2 regions of the Sphaerotilus montanus genome follow, and region 1 is predicted to be linked to the other one. Evidence: riboswitches for the same ligand, from Rfam matches in the RefSeq annotation. Region 1 holds a riboswitch; the other holds the start of a gene.
The links. Region 1 has a riboswitch for glycine ahead of gcvT (glycine cleavage system aminomethyltransferase GcvT). Riboswitches for the same ligand answer to the same signal wherever they lie in the genome.

Region 1 (7,760 bases):
GCGCCATCCATGCAACTGGTTGCATAGCAAGGACACGCCATGACAACGACCACCGCCTATCCCCACCTGCTCGCCCCGCTCGACCTCGGCTTCACCACGCTGAAGAACCGCGTGCTCATGGGTTCCATGCACGTCGGGCTGGAGGAAGCGAAAGACGGCTTTGCCCGCATGGCCGCGTTCTACGCCGAGCGCGCCCGCGGCGGCGTCGGCCTGATCGTCACCGGCGGCATCGCGCCCAACGATGCGGGCCGCCCGATGCCCGGCGGCGCCTGCATGACGACGCAGGCCGAGGCCGACAAGCACAAGGTCGTGACGCAGGCCGTGCATGACGCGGGCGGCAAGATCGCGATGCAGATCCTGCATTTCGGCCGCTACGCTTACCACCCCGAGCTGGTCGCCCCCAGCGCGCTGAAGGCACCGATCAGCCCATTCCGCCCGCGTGCGTTGACCGGCGACGAGATCGAGCAGACCATCGAGGACTACGCCCGCGCCGCCGCCCTCGCGCAAAGCGCCGGCTACGACGGGGTAGAGATCATGGGCTCCGAGGGCTACCTGATCAACGAGTTCATCGCCGCGCAGACCAACCAGCGCGACGACGAATGGGGCGGCGCGTATGAAAACCGCATCCGTTTTGCGCTGGAGATCGTTCGCCGCACGCGGGCGCGGGTCGGCGCCGAGTTCATCCTCATCTTCCGGCTGTCGATGCTGGATCTGGTCGAAGGCGGCTCGACGCAGGAGGAAGTCATTCAGCTCGCACAGGCGCTGGAAGCCGCGGGCGTCACGATCCTCAACACCGGCATCGGCTGGCACGAGGCCCGCATCCCGACCATCGCCACCAAGGTGCCACGCGCCGCCTTCGCCTGGGTGACCCAAGGGCTCAAGGGCAAGGTCGGCATCCCGCTGATCACCACCAACCGCATCAACACACCCGAAGTCGCCGAGCAGATCCTGGCCGACGGCATGGCCGACATGGTCTCGATGGCGCGGCCCTTCCTCGCCGACGCCGATTTCGTGCGCAAGGCCGCCGAGGGCCGGGCCGACGAGATCAACACCTGCATCGGCTGCAACCAAGCCTGCCTCGACCACACCTTCGGCGGCAAGATCACCTCATGCCTGGTGAACCCGCGCGCCTGCCACGAGACGATCCTGATCGAGCGCCCCGCCACGACGAAGGCCCGTGTCGCCGTGGTCGGTGCTGGGCCGGCGGGGCTGGCGTTTGCGACGACGGCGGCGCGGCGCGGCTTCGACGTGACGCTGTTCGACGCGGGCAGCGAGATCGGCGGGCAGTTCAACATCGCCAAGCAGGTGCCGGGCAAGGAAGAGTTCTACGAAACCTTGCGCTACTTCGGCAAACAGATTGCGCTGACCGGCGTGACGCTGAAGCTGAACCACCGGGTTGCGGCGCAGGAACTGGTGGACGCCGGCTTCCAGCATGTCGTGCTCGCCACCGGCGTCACGCCGCGCACGCCCGACATCCCCGGCATCGACCACCCGAAAGTGGTCGGCTACCTCGACGTGCTGCGCGACAAGTGCGCCGTGGGGCGGAACGTGGCGCTGATCGGCGCGGGCGGCATCGGCTTCGACGTGGCGGAATACCTGCTGCATGAAGGCACCAGCCCGAGCCTCGACAAGGCCAAGTTCTTCGCCGAATGGGGCGTGGACACGGCCTACGCCCACCGCGGCGGCCTGACCCCGGCGCACATCGAACCGAACCCGCGCCAGGTGATGCTGCTGCAGCGCAAGGCGAGCAAGGTGGGCGACGGCCTGGGCAAGACCACGGGCTGGATCCACCGCACCTCGCTGAAGAACCGGCAGGTCGAGATGGTGCCCGGCGTGACCTACCGGCGCATCGACGACGACGGGCTGCACATCACGGTCGGCGAGCGCGAGATGACGCTGCCGGTGGACACGGTCGTGCTGTGCGCGGGGCAGGATCCGCAGCGCGAACTGCAGGCCGCGCTGCAGGCGGCGGGCTGCAGCGTCCACCTGATCGGCGGCGCGGACGTGGCCGCCGAGCTGGACGCCAAGCGCGCGATCAAGCAGGGCACCGAGCTGGCGCTGGGCTTCGACCCCGCGGCGGCCGAGGCGAGCGCGCAGGCCGCACCCGTCGCCACGCTGTCCGAGCGCCTGCCGGCCGCCGTCGCCAAAAGCCTCGCGCACTGGCACCGCATGGTTGCGCAGGGCGACCTGAGCGAACTCGGCGCGATCCTGCACCGCAAGGTGGTCTTCCGCTCGCCGATGGCCCACACGCCCTACCCCGGCGCGCAGGTGGTGCAACTGATCCTGTCCACCGTGGCCAAGGTGTTCGAGGACTTCACCTACCACCGCGAGATGGCCAGCGCCGACGGCCTGAGCGTGACGCTGGAGTTCAGCGCCAGCGTCAACGGCAAGTCGCTCAAGGGCGTGGACGTGATCCAGTTCGATGCGGAGGGCAAGATCACCGAGTTCGAGGTGATGGTGCGCCCGATGAGCGGGCTGCAGGCGCTCGGCGACGAGATGGGACAGCGGCTGGCGCCGTACCTGGCCGCTTACAAAGCCGCGAAACCGGCCGCCTGAAACGGCGAATCTGCGGTTAAACTGCACGCCGCCAGGAGAGAGCCGCGCCCCGAGCCGGCCGCCGAAGGCGCAGAGGCCCCCTTGAAACGGGGTTTCGAACGCTCAGGCAAAAGGACTGGCAAACGTCGCCCGCAGGGCGGCGTCACCTCACTGGAGAGAGACCGCGCGCTGCGTCGACCCACAGGTCGGCGGCGATCGCGGTCCACCGAAGGGGCAAGCGCGGCACCGGCCACACCGGGGCCGCGTCAATCTCTCAGGTAAAGCGGACAGCGAGGGCACCACCACCGACCATCGGTGGACCGATCCTTTCAAGATCAGTTGCCCTTCTAGAGCCTGTCCATGTCCGCCGACGCCACCTCCTCCTCGCCGCTGCTGCAGACGCCGCTGCACGAACTCCATCTGGAACTGGGCGCCCGCATGGTGCCCTTCGCCGGCTATGCAATGCCGGTCCAGTACCCCGCCGGCATCATCACCGAGCACCGCCAGTGCCGCGCATCGGCCGCGCTGTTCGACGTCTCGCACATGGGCCAGTTGCGCCTGGTCGGCCCGGACGCCGCCGCCGCGCTGGAGTCGCTGGTGCCGCAGGACGTGCTGGACCTGCCGGTCGGCAAGCAGCGCTACGCCTTCTTCACCAACGCCGCGGGCGGCCTGCTCGACGACCTGATGATCACCCGCCGCGCGGACGACCTCTTACTCGTCGTCAACGCCGGTTGCAAGGACGCCGACACGCGCCACCTCGTCACCGAGATCGGCCACCGCTGCCAGATCGTGCCGATGCCGGACCACGCGCTGCTGGCGCTGCAGGGACCGAAGGCGGTCGATGCGCTGGCGCGGATCAATGGCGGCGTCGCGGCGCTGACCTTCATGAGCGGCGGCCACTTCGCGCTCGCCGGCACCGACTGCTTCGTCACCCGCTCGGGCTACACCGGCGAGGACGGCTTCGAGATCTCCGTGCCCGCGACCCACGCCATCGCGCTGGCCCGCACGCTGCTGGCCCAGCCCGAAGTGGAAGCCGCCGGTCTGGGCGCGCGCGACACGCTGCGCCTGGAAGCCGGGCTGTGCCTCTACGGCCATGACATCGACACCGCGACCACCCCGGTGGAAGCCGGCCTGACCTGGGCGATCCAGAAGGTGCGCCGCCCCGGCGGTGCGCGCGCAGGCGGCTACCCGGGCCAGGACGCCCTCGGCGCGCAGCTCACCCAAGGTGTGGCCACCAGGCGCATCGGGCTGACCGGGCTGGAGCGCACACCCGTCCGCGAAGGCGCGCCGCTGGTCGACGGCCACGGCCACCCGGTCGGCCGCGTCACCAGCGGCACCGTCGGCCCCACGGTCGGCCAGCCGATCGCGATGGGCTACGTCGCCGCCAACCACGCCGGCATCGGCAGCGAGCTGTTCGCCGAGGTGCGCGGCAAGCGCGTGCCGATGCGGGTCACGGCCATGCCGTTCGCGCCTCACCGATACTTCCGCGGCTGAGGCGCTGGCGCTTCACCGTCCCCCGCTTTTGATTTTGATTGCCTTTCCCCAGGAGCCCGACCATGTCCCTCAAGTTCACCGCCGACCACGAATGGATCAACGCCGACGACACCGCTGCTGCCGTGGTCGGCATCACGGTCCATGCCCAGGACGCCCTCGGTGACGTGGTGTTCGTCGACCTGCCGGCCGTCGGCACCACCTTCGCGCAAGGCGACGTCGCCGGCGTGGTCGAGTCGGTCAAGGCCGCCGCCGACGTCTACGCCCCGCTGTCGGGCGAAGTCACCGAAGTCAACGAAGCCCTGCGCGACGATCCCTCGCTGGCCAACACCGACCCGCTGGGCGCCGGCTGGTTCTTCAAGATGAAGCTGTCGGACGCCTCGCAGCTCGACGCGCTGATGGACACCACCGCTTACGACGCCCTCACCCAGGGCTGATCCACCCGCCAACCACGCCGTCCGACCGCGCATCCCGCCTGGTCGAGGCCGCGCCTTTGCCTGAACCGCCGCCCCGAAGCCCCGCCGCCATGCCACACACCGCCCTGCCCCGCCTCGCCGATCTGGAAAACGCCAGCGAATTCACCGCCCGCCACATCGGCCCGGACGCGGCCGACGAGGCGCGCATGCTGGCGGCCATCGGCCCGGCCAGCCGCCGCGCGCTGATCGACGCGATCATTCCGCGCGCGATCGCCCGCCCCACGCCGATGGAGCTGCCCGCCCCGCTGAGCGAGGCGCAGGCGCTGGCCGAACTCAAGGCGCTCGCGGCGCAGAACCGCGTGCTGACCAGCCACCTCGGCTGCGGCTACTTCGGCACGCTCACGCCCGGCGTCATCCTGCGCAACGTGCTCGAAAACCCCGCCTGGTACACCGCCTACACGCCGTATCAAGCCGAGATCAGCCAGGGCCGCATGGAGGCGCTGGTCAACTTCCAGACCATGGTCACCGATCTGACCGGCATGGCGATCGCCAACGCCTCGATGCTCGACGAGGCCACCGCCGCCGCCGAAGCGATGACGCTGGCCGCCCGCGTGGGCAAGTCGAAGGCCACGCGCTTCGTCGTCGCGCACGACGTGCTGCCGCAGTCGCTCGAAGTCATCCGCACCCGCGCCAAGCCGCTGGGCATCACGGTCGACCAGGTCCACGCGACCGAGATCGCCGCCTCGCTGGCCGCCGCACCCGCGTTCGGCGTGCTGCTGCAATACCCCGGCGTCAACGGCCAACTGCGCGACCTGAAGCCGATCATCGACGCCGCGCACGCCGCAGGCGCCATGGCCATCGTCGGCGCGGACCTGCTGGCGCTGACGCTGCTGGTCTCGCCGGGTGAACTCGGCGCGGACATCGCGTTCGGTTCGACCCAGCGCTTCGGCATGCCGATGGGCGCCGGCGGCCCGCACGCCGCGTATCTGGCCACGCAAGACGCCTTCAAGCGCTCGCTGCCCGGCCGGCTGGTCGGCGTCAGCGTCGACAGCCACGGCGCGCCCGCCTACCGCCTCGCGCTGCAGACCCGCGAGCAGCACATCCGCCGCGAGAAGGCCACGTCGAACATCTGCACCGCGCAGGTGCTGCCCGCCGTCGTCGCGAGCCTCTACGCGGTCTACCACGGCCCGGCCGGCCTGAAGCGCATCGCGCAGCGCGTGGCCGTGCTGACCGCGATCCTGGCCGAAGGGCTGAAGGCAATGGGCTGGCGCCTGCTGCACGACACAGCCTTCGACACGCTGCACGTCGAAGCCGGTGAGCGCCGTGACGCGCTGATGGCCGCTGCCGTCGCGTCGGGCCGCAACCTGCGTGCCGCGAGCGCCGACACGCTCGGCATCAGCCTGGACGAGACCAGCACCCGCGCCGATGTCGAGGCGCTGTGGGCCGTCTTCGCCCAAGGCAACGTCACGCCGACCATCGCGCAGTACGCCGACACGGTGACGCCGATGATCCCCGCCGCGCTGCAGCGCACCAGCGACTACCTGACGCACCCGGTCTTCAACACGCACCACAGCGAGACCGAGATGCTGCGCTACATCCGCATGCTCTCGGACAAGGATCTGGCGCTGGATCGCAGCATGATCCCGCTGGGTTCCTGCACGATGAAGCTCAATGCGACCTCGGAGATGATCCCGATCACCTGGCCCGAGTTCGCGCACATCCACCCCTTCGCGCCCGCCGAACAGCTCGCCGGCTACGCCGCACTGAACACGCAGCTCACCGGCTGGCTCGCCCAAGCCACCGGCTACAGCGGCATCAGCCTGCAGCCGAACGCCGGCTCGCAAGGTGAATACGCCGGCCTGCTTGCCATCATGGGCTGGCACGCTTCGCGCGGCGACGCCCACCGCAAGGTCTGCCTGATCCCGGAAAGTGCCCACGGCACCAACCCGGCCTCGGCACAGATGGCCGGGATGCAGGTCGTCGTCGTCAAGTGCGAGGCGGGTGGCAACGTCGATCTGGACGACCTGCGCGCCAAGTGCGGCAAGCACGCCGCCGATCTGGCCGCGATCATGATCACCTACCCCTCGACCTACGGCGTGTTCGAGCCGCAGGTGCGCACGCTGTGCGAGATCGTGCATGCGCATGGCGGGCGGGTCTACGTGGACGGCGCGAACATGAACGCGCTGGTCGGGCTGGCCGCGCCGGGCGAGTTCGGCGGCGATGTGTCGCACCTGAACCTGCACAAGACCTTCTGCATCCCGCACGGCGGTGGCGGGCCGGGCGTCGGGCCGGTCTGCGTCGTGGAAGACCTCGTGCCGTTCCTGCCGGGCCATGCGACGGCCGGTGAAAAGCGCGCTGGGGGCGTCGGCGCCGTGTCGGCCGCGCCGCTGGGCAACGCAGCGGTGCTGCCGATCTCGTGGATGTACATCCGCATGATGGGCGCGGATGGCCTGAAGTCGGCGACCGAAATCGCGATCCTGAGTGCCAACTACATCGCCGCCCGACTGGCCGACCACTACGACATCCACTTCAGCGGCGGCATCGACGGCGTGAAGGGCGGCGGCGTGGCACACGAGTGCATCCTCGACCTGCGCCCGCTCAAGGACTCGTCCGGCGTCAGCGCCGAGGACGTGGCCAAGCGGCTGATCGACTATGGCTTCCACGCCCCGACGCTGAGCTTCCCCGTCGCCGGCACGCTGATGGTGGAGCCGACCGAGAGCGAGCCGCTGGCCGAGCTGGACCGTTTCTGCGACGCGATGATCGCCATCCGCGGCGAGATCGCGCAGGTCGAATCCGGCGCCTGGCCGCGCGAGGACAACCCGCTGAAAAACGCCCCGCACACGGCGGCCAGCCTGCTCGCCAACGACTGGACCCACGCCTACGCCCGTGAAACCGCCGCTTACCCGGTGGCGAGCCTGCGCCGCGGCAAGTACTGGTCGCCGGTCGGGCGCGTGGACAACGTCCACGGGGACCGGAACCTGTTCTGCTCGTGCCTGCCGGTGGGCGACTACGCCGGCGAATGAGGCACCGCGCGCCCGCTAGGGCGCCGAGGCTGCAGCGGGCGGGGCCGTGAGCTGGTGGTACACCGCTTCGGCCACGGCCTGCAGCTGCGGCCGCGCGACCCGGCCCGACAGCGCGTAGCCGAAGCCGTCCTCGACCCAGTAGAAGACCTCGACATCGCCTTCCCGGGCCACCTGGAAGGCGGTCAGCGTGTCCGCGGGCATGACCCCGGCCGGCGCGGCGCGGCGCACGTAGAGCGTCAGCCGGGCGCCTGCCGCGTTCTGGTACATGAACTGCGCGACCGGCCCTTCCCCTGCC
Region 2 (7,760 bases), 770 kb from region 1:
CAGCAAGCCCATTGCCCCGATGGCCCCCGCCTTCAACGCCAAGGCCTTCACCGACGAAGCCAAGGTGGACAAGTGGTTCCGCCGCAACTGCAAGGACGTCGTGAGCCGCGAGTGCAGCGCCGCCGAAAAGGCCGACGTCCTCGCCTACCTCATCGCCCAGAAGCGCTGAGCCCACTGTTCCCCTCACCGTCATTCCCGCGCAAGCGGGAACCCACCCCATGCGCCCACCCCTCGCCCTGCTCCTGACCACCGCGCTGCTCGCACCGTCCGCATTCGCCGACGACGACCACCACCGGGCCCTGCGCGTGCCCACCCTGCCGCAATACCAGCAGGAATGCGCGGCCTGCCACATGGCCTACCCGCCCGGGATGCTGCCGGCGGCGTCGTGGACGCGCTTGATGGGCGGTCTGGACAAGCACTACGGCACGGACGCCTCGCTCGACGCCGCGTCGGTCAAGCTCATCACCCGCTGGCTCACCGACAACGCCGGCACCGGCCGCCGCGTCAGCGCCACCCCGCCGCCCGAGGACCGCATCACCCGCTCCGCCTGGTTCATCCGGCAGCACGACGAGGTCGGCGCCAGCGTCTGGAAACGCGCCTCGATCAAGAGCGCGTCCAACTGCATGGCCTGCCACGCTGGCGCCGACAAGGGCGATTTCGACGAAGACCGCGTGAGGATTCCGAAATGACCAGTTCCACCCTGAACGCTGCCTCTGCTGGCGCGACCACGACCACCCCGACCCGCCGTGTCACCGATGCGCCGACCCGCGTCTTCCACTGGCTGTTCGCGCTGTGCTTCACCGGCGCGTACCTGACCGCCGAGTCCGAGCACTGGCGGCTGGTGCACGTCACGCTGGGCTACACGCTGGCCGGGTTGCTGGCGTTCCGCATCGTGTGGGGGCTGGTCGGGCCGCGGCAAGCGCGGCTCGGGCTGCTGCTGCGCAAGCTCTCGGGGCTGAAGCCGTGGCTGGCGAGCGCCCGCGCCGGGCAGTTCAACGGCCGGCAGGCGCAGAACCTGGGCATGGCGCTGGCCGTGCTGGCGCTGATGGTGACCGTCGTGCCACTGACGCTCAGTGGTTACGCGACCTACAACGAATGGGGTGGCGATCTGGTCGGCGAGGTGCTGGAGGAAACGCACGAACTGTTCGCCAACGGCATGCTGGCACTGGTGCTGGGGCACATCGGCCTGATCGCGCTGCTGAGCCTGCTGCGCCGGACCAATGCGGCGCGGCCGATGCTCACCGGGCGGATTCCCGGCGCCGGCCCGGATCTGGCACAGCGCAACCACGGGTTCGTGGCGGCGCTGCTGATCGCGGCGGTGGTCGGGTTCTGGCTGGTTCAGGCCGCAGCCTGAGCCCCCACCAGGTAATCCACCTTGCCCAGGTCCACGCCGTTGTGGCGCAGCAGCGCGTAGGCGGTGGTGACGTGGAAGAACACGTTCGGCAGCGCCCAGTGCTTCAGGTAGTCCTCGCCCTTCATCGTGCGGGTCGAGCCGTCGCGGCCGACGGGGAAGGTGATGTCCTTGTCCTCGGTGCCGTCGAGGGCGGTGGGCGGCACGGTGACGAGGAACGCCAGCGTCCTGGCGATGCGCTCCTGCAGTTGGGCGAAGGTGGTTTCGTCGTCGGCGAACTTGGGGGCGTCGAGGCCGCCGAGGCGCGCGGCGGCCAGCTTCGCGGCGTCGCAGGCGATGCGCACCTGCGAGGCGAACGGCAGCATGTCTGGCGCCAGGCGGGCCTGCACCAGCACGTTCACGTCGAACTTGCGGGCGGCGGCGGACGCTTCGGCCTTGTCCATGCAGTGGCTCAGGTTGCGCAGCATGGTGGTGAAGACGGGGAGGCTGGCGGAGGACATGGAGATGGTCATGCGGGGTTCCTTGGTGGTGACTCGGGACAGTCCACGACGCTAGCAGTTTTTTCTCGTGGATGCAGAGTCCTGCCATCGTGAAACCAGTCGTACCATCGATCGCCATGCAACCCAACCCAAGCGCCATCCTCGACTTCTGGTTCGGCCCCGCCACCGACCCCGCCCACATCCACTCCCGCCCCGAGTGGTTCCGCAAGGACCCCCAGCACGACGCCGAGATCGCCCGCCGCTTCGGCCCGCTGATCGACGAAGCCCTTGCCTGCGGCCTGCAGGACTGGACCGCCACCCCCACCGGCACGCTCGCGCTGATCCTCGTCCTCGACCAGTTCACCCGCAACACGGGCCGCGACACGCCGCGCGCCTTCGCGGGCGATCCGCGGGCGCTGTCATTGGCGAAATCGCTGGTCGCGTCTGGTGCGGACAGGACGCTGACCGGGGTGCAGCGCCAGTTCGTCTACCTGCCCTTCGAGCACGCAGAAGCGCTCGCCGACCAGGACGAGTCGATCCGCCTGTTCGCGCAGCTCGGCCGGGACGAACCGGCGCTGGCGGGCTTGCTGGAATGGGCCGAGCGGCACCGGGTGATCGTGGCGCGGTTCGGGCGGTTTCCGCATCGGAATGCGGCGCTTGGCCGGACGAATACCGCCGAGGAAGCCGAGTTCCTGAAGCAACCTGGCTCGGGGTTCTGAGGGGGGAGTGGCGGGTGGGTCCTCGCTTTCGCGAGGATGACGAGGGTGGGGGTCAGGGGCGCGTGAAGGCGAACTCCAGCTCCGGCGCCAGTCCGCTGACGATGCGCGCCACGCTCTTGCCCGAGCCGCAGGCGTGGGTCCAGCCGAGCGTGCCGTGGCCGGTGTTGAGGAACAGGTTCGGGACGCGGGACTGGCCGATGATCGGCACGTTGCTCGGTGTCGCGGGGCGCAGGCCGGTCCAGAACTGCGCCTGCGCCGTGTCGCCCGCGCCGGGGAAAAGCTGTTCCGTGCGCCGCACGATCGCCTCGCAGCGCACGCGGTTCAGGTCGCGGCTGTAGCCGTTCAGCTCCGCCGTGCCGGCGATGCGCAGGCGGTCGCCCAGGCGCGAGAAGACGAGCTTGTACTCGTCGTCGGTCAGCGAGACCTGGTGCGCCATCGCCGCGTCCTTCACCGGCATCGTCACCGAGTAGCCCTTGGCCGGGTAGATCGGCAGCCGGATGCCCAGCGGCTGTGCCAGCAGCGGGCTGAAGCTGCCCATGGCCAGGACAAACGCATCGGCGCGCAGCCGCTGGAACGCCCCGTCAGCATCGGTCACCTCGACATGGTCGATCCGGCCACCCACCTCGCGCAGCGCCATGACGTGGTGCCCCATCAGGAAGCGCACCCCGTCCTGCCGGCAGCGCTCGGCCAGCGCGAGCGTGAACTGGCGCGCATCGCCCGACTCGTCTTCCGAGGTGAAGGTCGCCCCGGCCAGCTGCGGCCGGATGTGGCGCAGCGCCGGCTCCAGCCGCACGGCTTCGTCCGCCGAGATCACGCGCCGGTCGCAGCCCAGATCGCGCATCTGCGCCGCGGGGGCTTCGGCGGCGTCGAACTCCTTCTGGCTGGTGTAGAAGTGCAGGATGCCCTGGGTGCGCTGGTCGTATTGCAGGCCGAGGTCGCGCCGCAGTTGCTGCAGCGTGTCGCGGCTGTAGGTGCCCAGGCGGACGATCTGCGCGATGTTGTGGCGGGTGCGGGCGGGCGTGCATTCGCGCAGGAACTGCAGGCCCCAGCGCCACTGCTGCGGATCGGCGCGCAGGCGGAACAGCAGCGGCGCGTCTTCCTTGCCCAGCCACTGCAGCACCTTGAGCGGCGCGGAGGGGTTGGCCCATGGCTCGGCGTGGCTGACGGAGATCTGGCCGCCGTTGGCGAAGCTGGTTTCGGCGGCGGGCGCGGCCTGCCGGTCGATGACGGTGACGTCGTGGCCGAGCTGGCGCAGGAAATGGGCGGACGTGGTGCCGAGCAGGCCGGCACCGAGGACGATGACTTGCATGAGAAAGACGCTTGCGCGCTGGTCATGCCGCTCCCCCTGTCCTTGGTACCTGAGAGATTCAGCGCCGGGACGGTCCCGGTGCCTTGCTCCTTCGGTGCTTCACCCCCCGTGGTGCGGGCGTGGAGTCTCTCCAGACGGCGTGTGTGCTTGCAGTGCGTGGACCTGAGCGTTCATGGGAGTTTGCGCCTTCGGTGACCGGCTCGGGGCCGGTGCTCTCCTGCTGTGAATCGATTCTATCGATCAACCGCTCCCGTCATTCCCGCGAAAGCGGGAACCCACTGGTCGGGTGGGCCCTCGCTTTCGCGAGGATGACGGGGGTGGGTGGGTCATTCTTTCACCAGGAACCGCTCGGCCAGCCGCACCCAGTAGGCGGCGCCGACCGGCAGGTTCGCGTCGTTGAAGTCGTAGCCCGGGTTGTGGACCATGCAGGCCGACGCGGCCGGGCTGTCGCCGCCGCCGCCCTGCTCCCCCAGCCCGTTGCCGATCAGCAGGTAGCTGCCTGGCACGCGCTCCAGCATGAACGCAAAATCCTCGCTGCCGGTCAGCGGCGGGCCGTTCAGCGTGACCTTGTCGGGGCCGAGCAGGTCGAGTGCTACCTCGCGGGCAAACGCGGTTTCGGCCGGCGTGTTGACCAGCACCGCGTAGCCGGGACGCCAGTCGATGCGCGCCGTGCAGCCGAAGCTCTCCGCCTGCGCCGCGACCTGCGCCCGGATGCGCCGCTCCAGCAGCGCCCGCACCTCGCGGTCCAGCGCCCGCATGCTCAGCTCCAGCCGCGCGCTGGCCGGGATCACGTTGTTCGCCTGACCGGCCTGCAGCGCGCCGACCGTCACCACCGCCGCGTGCAGCGGATCGACATTGCGCGAGACGATGGTCTGCAGCGCCATCACGAGGCTGGCCGCGGCGACGATCGGGTCGGCGGCGCGGTGGGGCATCGCGCCGTGGCCGCCGACGCCCTCGATCGTGATGGTCGCGTAGTCGGAGGACGCCATCGCGGCGCCGTCACGGAAGACAAGGTGGCCTTGCGCGATGCCGGGCATGTTGTGCATCGCGAAGACAGCGTCGCACGGGTAGCGCTCGAACAGTCCGTCCGACATCATCCGCAGGGCGCCGCCCCCGCCCTCTTCGGCGGGCTGGAAGACCAGGTGCAGCGTGCCATCGAAGCTGCCGTGTTCGGCGAGGTGGCGCGCCGCGGCCAGCAGCATCGCGGTGTGGCCGTCGTGGCCGCAGGCGTGCATCAGGCCGGGCCGGGTGCTGGCCCATGCGACGCCGGAGGTCTCGTCGATCGGCAGCGCGTCCATGTCCGCGCGCAGCCCGAGCCGCCGCGATCCCGTGCCGCGCACCAGACGACCGACCACGCCCGTGCCGCCGACACCGCGTTCGACCGTGTAACCCCAGCCTTCGAGCTTGTCGGCGACGAGTGCGGCGGTGCGGTGCTCCTCGAAGGCGAGTTCGGGGTGCTGGTGGAGGTCGCGGCGCAGGTGGACAAATTCGCCGATCCGGGTGCGCAGTGCGTCGAGCAGGTAGGTCATGGCGTGGCTCGTTCTCGGCCGCGCGTCACTGCGCTTCGAGCTTGATGGCCTTGGCGATGGCGCGGAAGCTGGTGGTCAGCGTCTCGTATTCACGCGCTGCGTCGGCCACCGACAGCGGCGTGGCGACCATCAGCCCCTGCTTTTCCAGCTCGGCCCGCACCACCGGATCGCCCAGTACCGTCGTCAGTGCCTTGTTCAGCGCCTGCACCACCGGCTCCGGCGTGTCCTTCCTGACCAGATAGCCGGTCCAGATGTTGTAGGCGAAGCCCTTGACGCTCTTGCTGTCGTTGATGCTCGGGTAGGCCTTGAGGAACGGCACTTCGACCTTGCCCGCGGGCGCCAGCGTGCCGAGGATCTTCAGCCGCCCCTGGTCGGCCAGACCGGCCGACTGCAGTCCGGTGACCAGCACGGAGATGTCCACCAGATCGCCGCCCATGTCCTGCAGCAGCGGCGCGGCCCCCTTGTACGGGACGTGCACCATCTCCGCCCCGATGGTCTGCGCGAAATGCGCGCCGAGCACGTGGTAGAACGAGCCGTAGCCGACACTGCCGTAGGTGAGTGGCTTGCCCGCTGCGGCTGATTTCCTGGCCAGTGCGACCAGCTCGTCGACGTTGTTCGCTGGCAGTCCCTTGCGGGCGTGGATCGTGATCGGAGAAACGCCGATCATCTGCACGAGGCGAAAGTCTTCCGACTTGAACTTCACCGCCGCGTTGGCCAGCGGTGCGAGGATCAGCTCGTTGGGGGAGCCCTGGAATACGAGGTGTCCGTCCGCAGGCGCTGCCAGCACCTTCTGCGCGGCCAGCGCCCCGCTGACACCGCCGAGGTTCTCGACGATGACCTGCTGGCCGAGCGCCCGGGTCAGCGGCTTCTCGACGATGCGCGCGATCACGTCCGAGAGTCCGCCCGCCGGGTACGGCACCATCAGGTTGACCTGTTTGCTCGGGAAGGTCTGCGCCACGGCGGAGGCACTGACCAGAGTCAGGCCGGCGAGCAGGACAAGGGCGCGGAGGGAAAAGCGCTTGGGGTGCATGGACTGTGCTCCGGAGGGCGGTTCGTGGGGTGATGCTTCATCGTAGAACCCGAAGAACTAGGCGTCCAATGCATTGTTTTAAGATTTATGATGCATTTGACTCATGGTTTGAACGCCGAGGCACGCAGCATGACGCTGGTTCAACTCAAGCACCTGATTGCATTGGCGGAAAGCGGCTCCTTCAGCCGCTCCGCCGAAGCGCTGTTCCTGACACAGCCAGCGCTCAGCCGCAGCATCCGGGCGCTGGAAGACGATCTGGGCCAGCCGCTGTTCGACCGCATCGGTCGGCACAGCGAGCTGACACCCTTCGGACGGGAAGTGCTGGCGCGGGCGCGCCAGGTGGTGCTGGATGCGGACGAGTTGCTCGACAGCGGCCGGCGCATCGGCGCAGGCGAAGCGGGCGTGCTGCGCATCGGCATGGGCTCGGGGCCGGGGGCGATGCTGATGACACCGCTGCTGATGGCGGTGGCCACGCAGCGGCCCGGCCTGCATCTGGAGATCTCGCGCGCGACGACGGCGCTGCTGGTGCAGGCGCTGCGCGAACGGACGCTGGATGCGCTGGTGCTGGATGTGCGCTCGCTCGTCCCGGCGCCCGACCTGTGCGTGGACACGGTCTCGGAGATGCGCGGCGCGTTTCTCTGCCGGCCGGGCCACCCGCTGGCCGCGCAGGCGGCGCGGGACGGCGCGGTGGCGTTTGCCGATGTGCAGCGCTACCCGATCGCCTCGACGCCACTGAGCGACGAGGTGGCGCGGGTGCTGATGGAGCGTTACGGGCCGGCCGCCCATCCGGCGCAGTGCGTCACGCTGCGCTGCGAGGAGATCCCGAGCCTGGTGGCGGTGGCGCTGCGCAGCGATGCGGTGCTGATCGCGATCCGCGCCGCCGGGCCGGACCTGGTCGAGCTGGCACTGGCGCCCCCGCTGCAGGCCAGCGCCCGCTTCGGTCTGGTGACGCTGTCCGCCCGCACACCGGCGCCGGGGCTGGCGCTGGTGCGCGAGTGGATGCGCCAGACCCTGCGGGACGCCGAAGCCGTTCCGGGCTGATCAGTCCAGGCTGATGTTGGCCTTCCTCACCAGCACCTCGTAGACCTTGGACTTGGCCTCGACGCCGCGGGTGATCTCCTCGGGCGTCCAGGCGATCGGCTCGAAGGCGAAGGTGTCGAAGCGGGCCTTCAGCTCCGGATCGGTGATGACCTTGGCCACGTCGGCGTTGATCTTCGCGCGCAGCGGCGCCGGCAGGCCCTTCGGCGCGACCAGCACGACGAAGGCGTTCACGTCGAAGCCCGCGGGCGCGCCGGCTTCGGTGGCGGTCGGCACATCGGGCATCTGCGGCAGGCGCTTGGTCG

Region 2: another riboswitch for glycine. It lies ahead of BDD16_RS19645 (D-amino acid dehydrogenase); the one in region 1 lies ahead of gcvT (glycine cleavage system aminomethyltransferase GcvT).

The regions. Positions count from the first base shown of each region.
Region 1 covers NZ_JACCFH010000001.1:3,543,001-3,550,760, reverse strand. Annotated here, with positions in the region: partial or broken gene BDD16_RS16180 (NADPH-dependent 2,4-dienoyl-CoA reductase) at 40-2,058, shown strand; gene BDD16_RS23075 (nuclear transport factor 2 family protein) at 2,170-2,556, shown strand; glycine riboswitch at 2,579-2,684, shown strand; glycine riboswitch at 2,697-2,836, shown strand; gene gcvT (glycine cleavage system aminomethyltransferase GcvT) at 2,896-4,029, shown strand; gene gcvH (glycine cleavage system protein GcvH) at 4,092-4,463, shown strand; gene gcvP (aminomethyl-transferring glycine dehydrogenase) at 4,553-7,465, shown strand; gene BDD16_RS16160 (anti-sigma factor family protein) at 7,481-7,760, opposite strand, start outside.
Region 2 covers NZ_JACCFH010000001.1:4,310,505-4,318,264, reverse strand. Annotated here, with positions in the region: gene BDD16_RS19670 (DUF1924 domain-containing protein) at 1-169, shown strand, start outside; gene BDD16_RS19665 (diheme cytochrome c) at 219-689, shown strand; gene BDD16_RS19660 (cytochrome b/b6 domain-containing protein) at 686-1,354, shown strand; gene BDD16_RS19655 (DUF1993 domain-containing protein) at 1,339-1,863, opposite strand; gene BDD16_RS19650 (DUF924 family protein) at 1,968-2,549, shown strand; gene BDD16_RS19645 (D-amino acid dehydrogenase) at 2,602-3,858, opposite strand; glycine riboswitch at 3,895-3,992, opposite strand; glycine riboswitch at 3,999-4,088, opposite strand; gene BDD16_RS19640 (M20 aminoacylase family protein) at 4,185-5,387, opposite strand; gene BDD16_RS19635 (Bug family tripartite tricarboxylate transporter substrate binding protein) at 5,413-6,417, opposite strand; gene BDD16_RS19630 (LysR family transcriptional regulator) at 6,547-7,458, shown strand; gene BDD16_RS19625 (Bug family tripartite tricarboxylate transporter substrate binding protein) at 7,459-7,760, opposite strand, start outside.